Regions from separate parts of the Pseudomonas arvensis genome, predicted to be linked through region 1. Evidence: predicted binding sites of a transcription regulator. Region 1 holds the regulator's gene; the other holds the start of a gene.
What was found. The regulator sigma-54, encoded in region 1, starts transcription at its own class of promoters, with help from an activator protein. The targets are predictions, from matches to a motif close to ANTGGCATNNANNTTGCTNT.
Positions count from the first base shown of each region.

Region 2: the regulator sigma-54 is predicted to act here: its motif matches at 2,785-2,804, upstream of AB3G88_RS21075 (circularly permuted type 2 ATP-grasp protein).

Region 1 is NZ_CP162038.1:989,573-994,501, reverse strand. Features, by position in the region: gene lptB (LPS export ABC transporter ATP-binding protein) at 1-541, shown strand, start outside; gene AB3G88_RS04470 (RNA polymerase factor sigma-54) at 739-2,232, shown strand; gene hpf (ribosome hibernation-promoting factor, HPF/YfiA family) at 2,308-2,613, shown strand; gene ptsN (PTS IIA-like nitrogen regulatory protein PtsN) at 2,626-3,090, shown strand; gene rapZ (RNase adapter RapZ) at 3,093-3,950, shown strand; gene AB3G88_RS04450 (HPr family phosphocarrier protein) at 3,967-4,239, shown strand; gene AB3G88_RS04445 (ZIP family metal transporter) at 4,261-4,929, opposite strand, start outside.
Region 2 is NZ_CP162038.1:4,672,013-4,676,941, forward strand. Features, by position in the region: gene AB3G88_RS21065 (transglutaminase family protein) at 1-390, opposite strand, end outside; gene AB3G88_RS21070 (alpha-E domain-containing protein) at 387-1,337, opposite strand; gene AB3G88_RS21075 (circularly permuted type 2 ATP-grasp protein) at 1,343-2,752, opposite strand; gene AB3G88_RS21080 (ribonuclease E inhibitor RraB) at 3,207-3,548, opposite strand; gene AB3G88_RS21085 (hypothetical protein) at 3,765-4,001, opposite strand; gene AB3G88_RS21090 (START domain-containing protein) at 4,105-4,710, opposite strand; gene AB3G88_RS21095 (YkgJ family cysteine cluster protein) at 4,752-4,929, opposite strand, start outside.

The sequences.
Region 1 (4,929 bases):
CGACGACCTGGATGTCAGCCACCAGCCAATGCACGGTCGTGCCCGTGCCGGTATCGGTTATCTTCCGCAAGAAGCGTCGATCTTCCGCAAACTGTCGGTTGCCGACAACATCATGGCCATCCTTGAAACCCGCAAGGAACTGGACCGTGACGGCCGCCGCCAGGAACTGGAAAGCCTGCTGCAGGAATTCCACATCAACCACATTCGCGACAACCTTGGCATGAGCCTGTCCGGTGGCGAGCGGCGTCGCGTGGAAATCGCCCGTGCCCTGGCCACTGCCCCCAAGTTCATCCTGCTGGACGAACCGTTTGCCGGCGTCGACCCTATCTCGGTTGGCGATATCAAGCAGATCATCCATCACCTCAAGGCCAAGGGCATCGGTGTACTGATCACCGACCACAATGTGCGTGAGACCCTCGATATCTGCGAAACCGCCTATATCGTCAACGATGGACAACTGATCGCCGAGGGCGACTCCGCTACCATCCTGGCCAATGAACTGGTCAAGGAAGTGTACCTGGGTCACGAGTTTCGCCTGTAAACCCGCCTGTAATAACAAGGCGGTGGCAGGTCGTTTGCCCGATGCGCGGGAGTCAATAAGAACCTCCGGTTTTTTATTGTTACCGCGCTCTAGGCAAAGCCCTCGATATCAGGCATATAATTTGCTTATGTTTGGCGCTCACGCGCCCTGTCGTGGATGGCGCATTGCGCCGGCGAATAAGGTGTTAAGCCCCTGCCATGAAACCATCGCTAGTCCTGAGAATGGGCCAGCAGCTGACGATGACACCGCAGCTGCAACAGGCCATCCGCCTGCTCCAATTGTCGACCCTGGACCTGCAACAGGAAATCCAGGAGGCCCTGGAGTCCAATCCGATGCTCGAACGCCAGGAAGAAGGCGACGACTTCGATAACGCAGACCCGTTGGCCGACAACATCGAGCAAAAACCCAACGCGGACGTGCAGGAACCGTCCTATCAGGAAACTGCCCCTACGGTGGACAACCTGGAGGAAGGCGATTGGAACGAACGCATCCCCAACGAGCTTCCAGTAGATACCGCCTGGGAAGACGTCTATCAGACCAGCGCCAGCAGCCTGCCCAGCAACGACGATGACGAGTGGGACTTCACCACCCGCACCTCCGCCGGTGAAAGCCTGCAGAGCCATCTGCTGTGGCAACTGAACCTCGCACCGATGTCTGATACCGATCGACTGATCGCCGTCACCCTGATCGACTGCATCAACAACCAGGGTTACCTGGACGAGACGCTCGAAGAAATTCTTGAGGCTTTCGACCCGGAACTGGACATTGAGCTGGACGAAATTGAAGCGGTGCTGCACCGCATCCAGCAGTTCGAGCCGGCCGGCATCGGCGCCCGTACCCTGAGCGAATGCTTGCTGTTGCAACTGCGCCAGCTGCCCGCCAAGACGCCATGGCTCGCTGAGGCCCAGCGCCTGGTTACCGACTACATCGACCTGCTGGGCAGCCGCGACTACACCCAACTGATGCGTCGCATGAAGCTCAAGGAAGACGACCTCCGCCAGGTCATCGAGCTGGTGCAAAGCCTGAACCCGCGTCCGGGCTCGCAGATCGAGTCGAGCGAAGCCGAGTACGTGGTGCCCGATGTAATCGTGCGCAAAGACAACGAGCGCTGGCTGGTTGAGCTGAACCAGGAGTCTGTGCCGCGCCTGCGGGTCAACCCGCAATATGCCGGCTTTGTACGCCGGGCCGACACGAGTGCCGACAACACCTTCATGCGCAACCAGCTGCAGGAAGCCCGCTGGTTCATCAAGAGCCTGCAGAGCCGCAACGAAACCTTGATGAAAGTGGCCACCCAGATCGTCGAGCATCAGCGCGGCTTCCTGGAATACGGCGACGAAGCAATGAAGCCTCTGGTCCTGCACGACATCGCCGAGGCGGTAGGCATGCACGAATCGACAATTTCACGCGTGACCACGCAAAAATTCATGCATACCCCACGGGGTATTTATGAGTTGAAATATTTTTTCTCCAGCCATGTAAGCACCTCCGAAGGCGGCGAATGCTCGTCAACGGCGATCCGCGCGATCATCAAAAAACTGGTTGCTGCGGAAAATCAGAAAAAGCCGTTGAGTGACAGCAAGATCGCTGGTTTACTGGAGGCACAAGGCATTCAGGTCGCCCGTCGAACCGTCGCCAAGTACCGCGAATCCCTTGGGATCGCGCCTTCCAGCGAGCGCAAGCGTTTGATGTGACGGGCGGGCCACAGCGTTCCAGTGACGGGTATTCCTACCCGTCGCTTTATGCACTGGCAACGAAGGAGAAGCTGTATGCAAGTCAACATCAGTGGACACCATGTAGAAGTCACCCCTCCCCTGCGCGAGTATGTCGAGCTGAAGCTGAAACGCCTGGAGGGGCATTTTGACAAAATCACCAACGTGCAAGTCATCATGAAGGTCGACAAGCTTCAGCAGAAAGTTGAGGCGACCCTGCAGATTCCCGGTGGCGAAGTAGTCGCCAATGCCGAGCATGAGGACATGTATGCATCAATTGATGCCTTGACTGACAAGCTTGACCGCCAACTTAAAAAGCATAAGGAAAAGCAGCAGAGCCTTCTTAATGGCACTGGCCGCTAACACCCCCAACCCATGATCCGACTTGAAACCATCCTGACCCCCGGCCGTTCCCTCGTGAACGTGCCGGGCGGCAGCAAGAAGAAAGCCCTCGAACAAATTGCCAACCTGATCAGCAGCCAAGTGCCTGAGCTGGAGATGCAAGATGTCTTCGAGGCTCTGATTGCCCGTGAAAAACTCGGCTCGACCGGTTTTGGCAACGGCATCGCCATTCCTCACTGTCGCCTCAAAGGCTGCGAAACACCTGTCAGCGCCCTGCTGCACCTGGACGCCCCTATCGATTTCGACGCCATCGACGGTGCCCCGGTCGACCTGCTGTTTGTTCTGCTGGTCCCGCAGGCCGCCACCGATGCGCACCTGGAACTGCTTCGGCAGATCGCCAGCATGCTTGACCGCAAGGAAGTACGCGACAAACTGCGCAGTGCCAGCAGCAACGAGGCGCTGTACCAAGTTGTCCTGGATGAGCAAAACGGGCAGTAACCATGCGTTTGATCATCGTCAGCGGCCGCTCCGGCTCGGGTAAAAGCACCGCCCTCAACGTTCTTGAGGACAATGGCTTCTATTGCATCGACAACCTGCCTGCCGGCCTGCTGCCAGAGCTGGCGGAACGTGCTCTGATCCACACCGAGCTGGCGCAACCCCTGGTTGCCGTTTCGATCGACGCCCGCAACCTGCCGAGCCACCTCTCGCGATTCCCGGAATTGCTGGAAGAAGTGCGCGCCAAGCACATCCATTGTGATGTGCTGTACCTCGATGCCGACGAAGAGACGTTATTAAAGCGCTTCTCCGAAACCCGCCGGCGCCACCCGCTCAGCAGCCCCCACCGCTCCCTGGCCGAAGCCATCGAGGACGAAACCAAGTTGTTGGGGCCGATCATTGACCTCGCCGACCTCAAGATCAACACCACCAGCCTTAACCTGTATCAACTGCGCGATGCCATCAAGCTGCGCCTGCTGAATCAGCCGGAGCCTGGCACGGCGTTTCTTGTCGAGTCCTTTGGGTTCAAACGCGGCATGCCAGTGGATGCGGACCTCGTGTTTGACGTGCGCTGCCTGCCCAACCCTTATTGGAAACCGGAATTGCGTGACCAGTCAGGGCTGGATCTACCCGTAGCCGAGTACCTGGCCGCGCAGCCGGATGTGGAGGAGATGTTTCAGGACATCTCCAGTTACCTGCTCAAATGGCTGCCGCGCTTTGCTGCCAGCAACCGGGCCTATGTCACCATTGCCATTGGCTGCACCGGTGGTCACCACCGCTCCGTATACCTGACCGAGCGCCTGGGCCAGGTACTGCAACAAACCCTCAAGAACGTCCAGGTTCGCCACCGCGACCTCAGCTGAAAGGAACACCTTCGCGATGCCCGCTCTGGAAATTGAAATCATCAACAAGCTGGGCCTGCACGCCCGCGCCTCAGCCAAATTTGTCGGCGTTGCCGGGCAGTTCCCCTGTCAGATCAGGGCAGGGCGTACACCGGAAAGCATGGTCGATGGCAAAAGCATCATGGCAATGATGATGCTGGCGGCCGGTAAGGGCACCAAGATTCACTTGAAAACGGAAGGCGAACAGGAACAGGAAGCGATGGATGCCCTGGTGGCACTGATCAATAACTTCTTTGATGAGGGTGAGTAAACTCACCCTACAGGAGCGGGGTTAACCTAGCGCCGTATCCATCACCATCATCAAACAAAACCCGATACACAATCCCAGACTGGCGAGTTTTTCATGGCCATTGCGCCGTGACTCAGGGATAACCTCATGGGTCACCACCAACAACATCGCCCCAGCGGCCAATGCCAAACCCAAGGGCAACAGCACTTCAGCCAGGCTCACCAACCAGGCGCAGAGCACGGCAAACACCGGCTCCACCAAGCCTGACGCAGCGCCAATCAGAAACGCCTTGGCCCGCGACATGCCTGCCCCGGCCAACACCAACGCAATCACAAGACCTTCGGGCACATCCTGCAAGGCAATGCCCATGGCCAGGCTATCGGCGTCCGGCATGCCACCGCCCGCCGAGACGCCAACCGCCATGCCTTCGGGGATGTTGTGGGCAATGATGGCGAACACGAACAGCCAGATTCGCGGCGGGATCACCGGTTTATCCGGCGTGCCCACCAACATTTCCGGACTGGCGCCGGAGACCTTGCGGTCAATCAGATACAGTCCGAATGCCCCTGACATGATGCCGAAACTAATCAACCCGCCCGCCCCCCAGGGCGTAAGCCCCAGGCTTTCGGCAGCGGCGATGCCTGGCACCACCAGCGAAAAGGCGGTGGCGGCCAACATCACGCCCGCCCCAAAGCCCAGCAAGGTATCGCT
Region 2 (4,929 bases), 2.6 Mb from region 1:
CATCAGGTCGATCAACGCCGTGCGGTCGCGACGCTGGTGACAATGCTGCGCGGCAAAGCCACGCAAGGCTTCATCCGGCTCGGTCAGGCGGGTGCAACGCAGGAACGGGAACGCCGACTGACTCTCGTGCTCGGCCTCGCGTAATTCGTCGATATCCACCTGGCCACGGGCGCCGATGATGATGGCGTCGTGGGGTTCGTCCAGGGTCAGCACATGCAGGATGTTGCCGAAGGGGTCGACCTGGGCACGCACCGGGCGCGGCAGGTCGAGTTGCCAACTGAGCACATGCTGACGCTCGCTGTCATGGGGCGTCAGGCGCAGATACTGGATGCTGGCGCGCACCTGGTCGTCATAGTGGTAGGTGGTTTCGTGACTGATGGAGAGTCTCATGCAGCCTCCAGGTAGGAACCGTAGATGGCGTCGCCCAACTGGCGGACCAAGGGGATAAAGTCGGTCAGCCAGGCGTGCAGGCCTTCCTCAAGGATTTCATCGATGGCCGTAAAGCGCAGGCGGGCATCCATCTCGGCGGCCAAGCGCTGGGCCGGTCGACCGTTGAGGCCAGGCAGGCTGGCGAGGATCTGGTCGATTTCCTCGCTGCACGCCCGCAGTGAGCGCGGCACATCGGCGCGCAACAGCAGCAACTCCGCCACTTGCCGGGCGCCGGGAGCATCGCGATAAATCTCGGTGTAGGCCTCGAACGACGACAACGCCCGCAGCAAGGCGCTCCATTGATAGTAAGCGTGGGCCGTGCCATCGGTGACGGCTTCGGCACGGTCGCCGGCCATTTCATAGCGCGCATCGAGTAACCGCAATGTGTTGTCGGCGCGCTCGATAAAGGTGCCCAGCCGAATGAAACGGAAAGCATCGTTACGCATGATGGTGCCGTAGGTCGCGCCCCGAAACAGATGGGAGCGTTCCTTGACCCACTCACAGAAGCGACTCATGCCATAGCGACTCAGGCCTTGCTGGGCGATATCGCGGATATCCAGCCAGGTGGCGTTGATGTTTTCCCACATGTCGGCGGTGATTCGCCCACGCACCGCGTGGGCACTGGCTCGCGCCGCGCCGAGGCAGCTATAGATGCTCGCCGGGTTGGCCGCGTCCAGGGCAAAGAAGTGCAGCAAGTGCTCAGCGTGCAATTCACCGTGGCGCTCGCGGTAATCCTCCAGGGTGCCGGTGATCAGCAGCGGCATGGCCAGTTCGTGCAAGCCATCGCCGCGCCCATCCTGAGGCATCAGCGACAGCGAATAGCTGACATCGAGCATGCGCGCGAGGTTTTCGGCGCGCTCCAGATAGCGCGACATCCAATACAAATCCGAGGCAGTTCTACTCAACATGGCATTCAGTCCTCAACCACCCAGGTGTCTTTGGTGCCGCCGCCCTGGGACGAGTTGACCACCAGCGAACCTTCGCGCAGCGCCACGCGGGTCAAGCCGCCGGGTACCACGCGGGTTTCTTTGCCGGACAATACAAACGGGCGCAGGTCGATATGGCGCGGGGCGATGCCGTTTTCGACAAAGGTCGGGCAGGTGGATAAACACAGGGTCGGCTGGGCGATATAGGCATGGGGCTTGGCCTTGATGCGCGCACGAAATGCTTCGATTTCCGCCGCCGTCGACGCAGGGCCGACCAGCATGCCGTAGCCGCCCGAGCCTTGTGTTTCCTTGACCACCAGGTCCGGCAGGTTAGCCAGCACGTGGGACAATTCGTCAGGCTTGCGGCACTGGAACGTAGGAACGTTCTTCAGGATGGGTTCTTCATCCAGGTAAAAACGGATCATCTCGGTGACGAAGGGGTACACCGACTTGTCATCCGCCACCCCAGTGCCGATGGCGTTGGCCAGCACCACGTTGCCGCAGCGATAGGCCGCCAGCAGGCCGGGCACACCGAGCATGGAGTCCGGGTTGAAGGCCAGCGGGTCGAGGAACGCGTCATCAAGACGGCGATAGATCACGTCTACCGCCTTGGGGCCGTCGGTGGTGCGCATGAAGACGCGGTCATCGCGCACGAACAGGTCGGCACCTTCTACCAGCTCTACGCCCATTTCCCGGGCGAGAAACGCATGTTCAAAGAACGCACTGTTGAAGCGCCCCGGCGTCAGCACCACCACGCTGGGGTTATCCAGTGGGCTGGAGCTTTTCAGGGTGTCGAGCAACAGGTTGGGGTAATGGTCGATGGGCGCAATGCGCTGGGCGGCGAACAGTTCGGGGAACAGGCGCATCATCATCTTGCGGTCTTCGAGCATGTAGCTGACGCCGCTCGGTGTGCGTAGGTTGTCCTCCAGCACGTAGTAGGTGCCGTCACCATCGCGTACGAGGTCGACTCCGGAGACGTGGGAATAAAGATCGCGGTGCAGGTCCAAGCCCTGCATCGCCAACTGATATTGCTCGTTGGCCAATACCTGTTCGGCCGGGATGATGCCGGCCTTGACGATGCGTTGTTCGTGGTACAGGTCGGCAAGGAACATGTTCAGCGCCTTGACCCGTTGAATGCAGCCGCGCTCGACAATTTGCCATTCACTGGCGGGGATACTGCGGGGAATGGTATCGAAGGGAATCAGGCGTTCGGTGCCCTGCTCGTCCCCATAGAGCGTGAACGTGATCCCGGCGCGGTGAAACAGCAAATCGGCTTCACGCCGGCGCTGGGCCAGCAGTTCTGCGGGGGTTTCGGCCAACCAGCGGGCGAACTCGCGGTAATGGGGGCGGACCTGCCCTGCCCCGTCGTACATTTCGTCGTAATAAGTGCGGATCATGCCGTACTCCTTGTCACCCGGACGCAAGAACCATCGCAAGGCCCGTGCCAGCGGCATAAACACTTAAAAAACAGTGAGTTAAATATAAGCGAACAGCTGACCGCACCGTCCTGGTGCGCGGAATGCCCGTCGCATTGCTGCACGCTTCATCGCAATGCAGGCTTTGCCTATCAACAGCATAGTCAGAGTTGATTTCACTGCCCGGCCAAGCCTGCGGATAATCGCCTCCATCAGCTGAACAGGATGTGTCCTACAGCTTTAACCCTTACGCACTCGGTACCGTGACAGCTCGTGTACCGACCGGCTCCTCGGTCTTCCCTTTCAGCCACCCACTTTGGGTGGCTTTTTTTTGTGCACGAAAAGGCAGCTCAAGTTCCGGGAGTTTTCATACAGCGCACACAAAATCGGCCGACCCTAAGGTCAGCCGATACGCTGCGTTACTCATACAATCTCGCTACATGGGTAACCCACGCACCTCCTGCTTGACGCCCCATCCTTCGATAATCCCGCCCAACGGCTCGACCACCGCCTCAAAGTCTTGCTCGAAGTCTCCTATGCCGTCGTAGGTGGCGAACATGATTTTGCTCAGTTCCAGGTACCAGGCGCCATCATCGCGCGCACTGACCTGGGCATTCAGGGATTCTCCACGAAACTCACCCGCAGCCCTGCGCGCCCGTTCCTCATCCGGGAAAATGGCGTAGAACTCGATGGGGTGGAAACGTGAAAAGTCGAAGCCGCCTTCTTTCATGCGGCGCAGAACGTTGGTGCTGATGTCTTCTTGATAGGCTGTGCTCATGAAACGTCCTCCTCAAACCGATGGATAGACTTTCCGTGCTTCCCCAATCCGCGCCTGGCTGGCGCGGAATCTATGGCAATGAAACAAGTCACTGAGGGAAAACAAGCATGTAGCTGACAAGACCAGACCTTAGCGATTCATTCGCTGATCTCTCTTGCAGAGTAGCGCGAAGCTACCACCTCCACCAGAGGCGGTTGGATGGCATACAAGGAATATTCAGGCGGCGGGGGAAATGTCGAGGATCTGGATGCTGTTCTGGTCTTTCAGGATCTTGACCGTAGGCTCGGGCTGGCGGCCCTCAAGGTCATTGAGGTCGAGTTCGGCGGCGACGGGCACCAGCTTGCTGCGGATCATGTGCGCAGCATCTTCGAGGCTGGGCTTTTGTTCGCAGGTGAACTGCTCCACGGACGTTTCGCCGTGATCATCAACGAAGGTAATTTGCCACGTTTGCATCGGTGCCTCCTCGATAAAGCCCGTGTGTGGGCTCACATCTATCTGGACCTTGAGGGATCGCCAAACGTTCCACTCAAGGTCACAGGCACCGGATCAACTGCGCTTACTTCTCGGCGTGATCCTTGAGGGCTTTCAAGGTGTTGAACGGCGCATCCACCACGAACTTGTTGGCCAGCCACGATGGCACGCTGCCGCCTGGCTCGGTGTGGACCTGATACGTAACTTCGGTCTGGTTGTCGCCTTTGGGCACCAGTTTCCAGAAGCCTTCAACCTGGGCCACACGCACGTAGCCTTTTTCTTCCGGCTTGTAGGTCGGTACGCCCTCCAACTTGCGCGTTACACTGCCATCTGCATCCTTGGTGGTGGTGACATGGATATACGAATCGCGATCGGTCACCGGGAACGGCGCCTTGAATTGAGTATAGGTCCAAGCCTCATCGCCTTTCTTGTCCACCAGCTTCTGGGATTTGCACTCGTGAATCCACGAACAGGCACCGGCCACATCTTCCTGCAGCGCCTGGATCCTGGCCACGGGCGCCTTGATCACCGTCACACCGCGATAGGCCTTGTACTTGGAGCCAGCGACTTCGCTTAACGACACCTTGATACCGTCTTCATCCTTGGCGACTTGCCAATCCTCAGCCTGCGCAGTAGCCGCGAACAACACCGTAAACCCGCACAGCACAGCCATTCGTTTCAGCGAACCCATTGTTGTATTCCTTATTGTTGACGTTGCGATAGTAAAGCCCATCAAGCCGCCGTCATCTGCTCCCACCAGCCGATCAACCGGATCGCATCGGCCTGGTCGGTGCCGCAGACATCGATATCCGCCTTGAAATCACTGCACACCGCCGGACGCTCCGGTTGGCCGAACAGTTGGCACAGCTGTTCGACCGATAGGTGCAGGCAGCGTTCGCCCGCCGGTTTG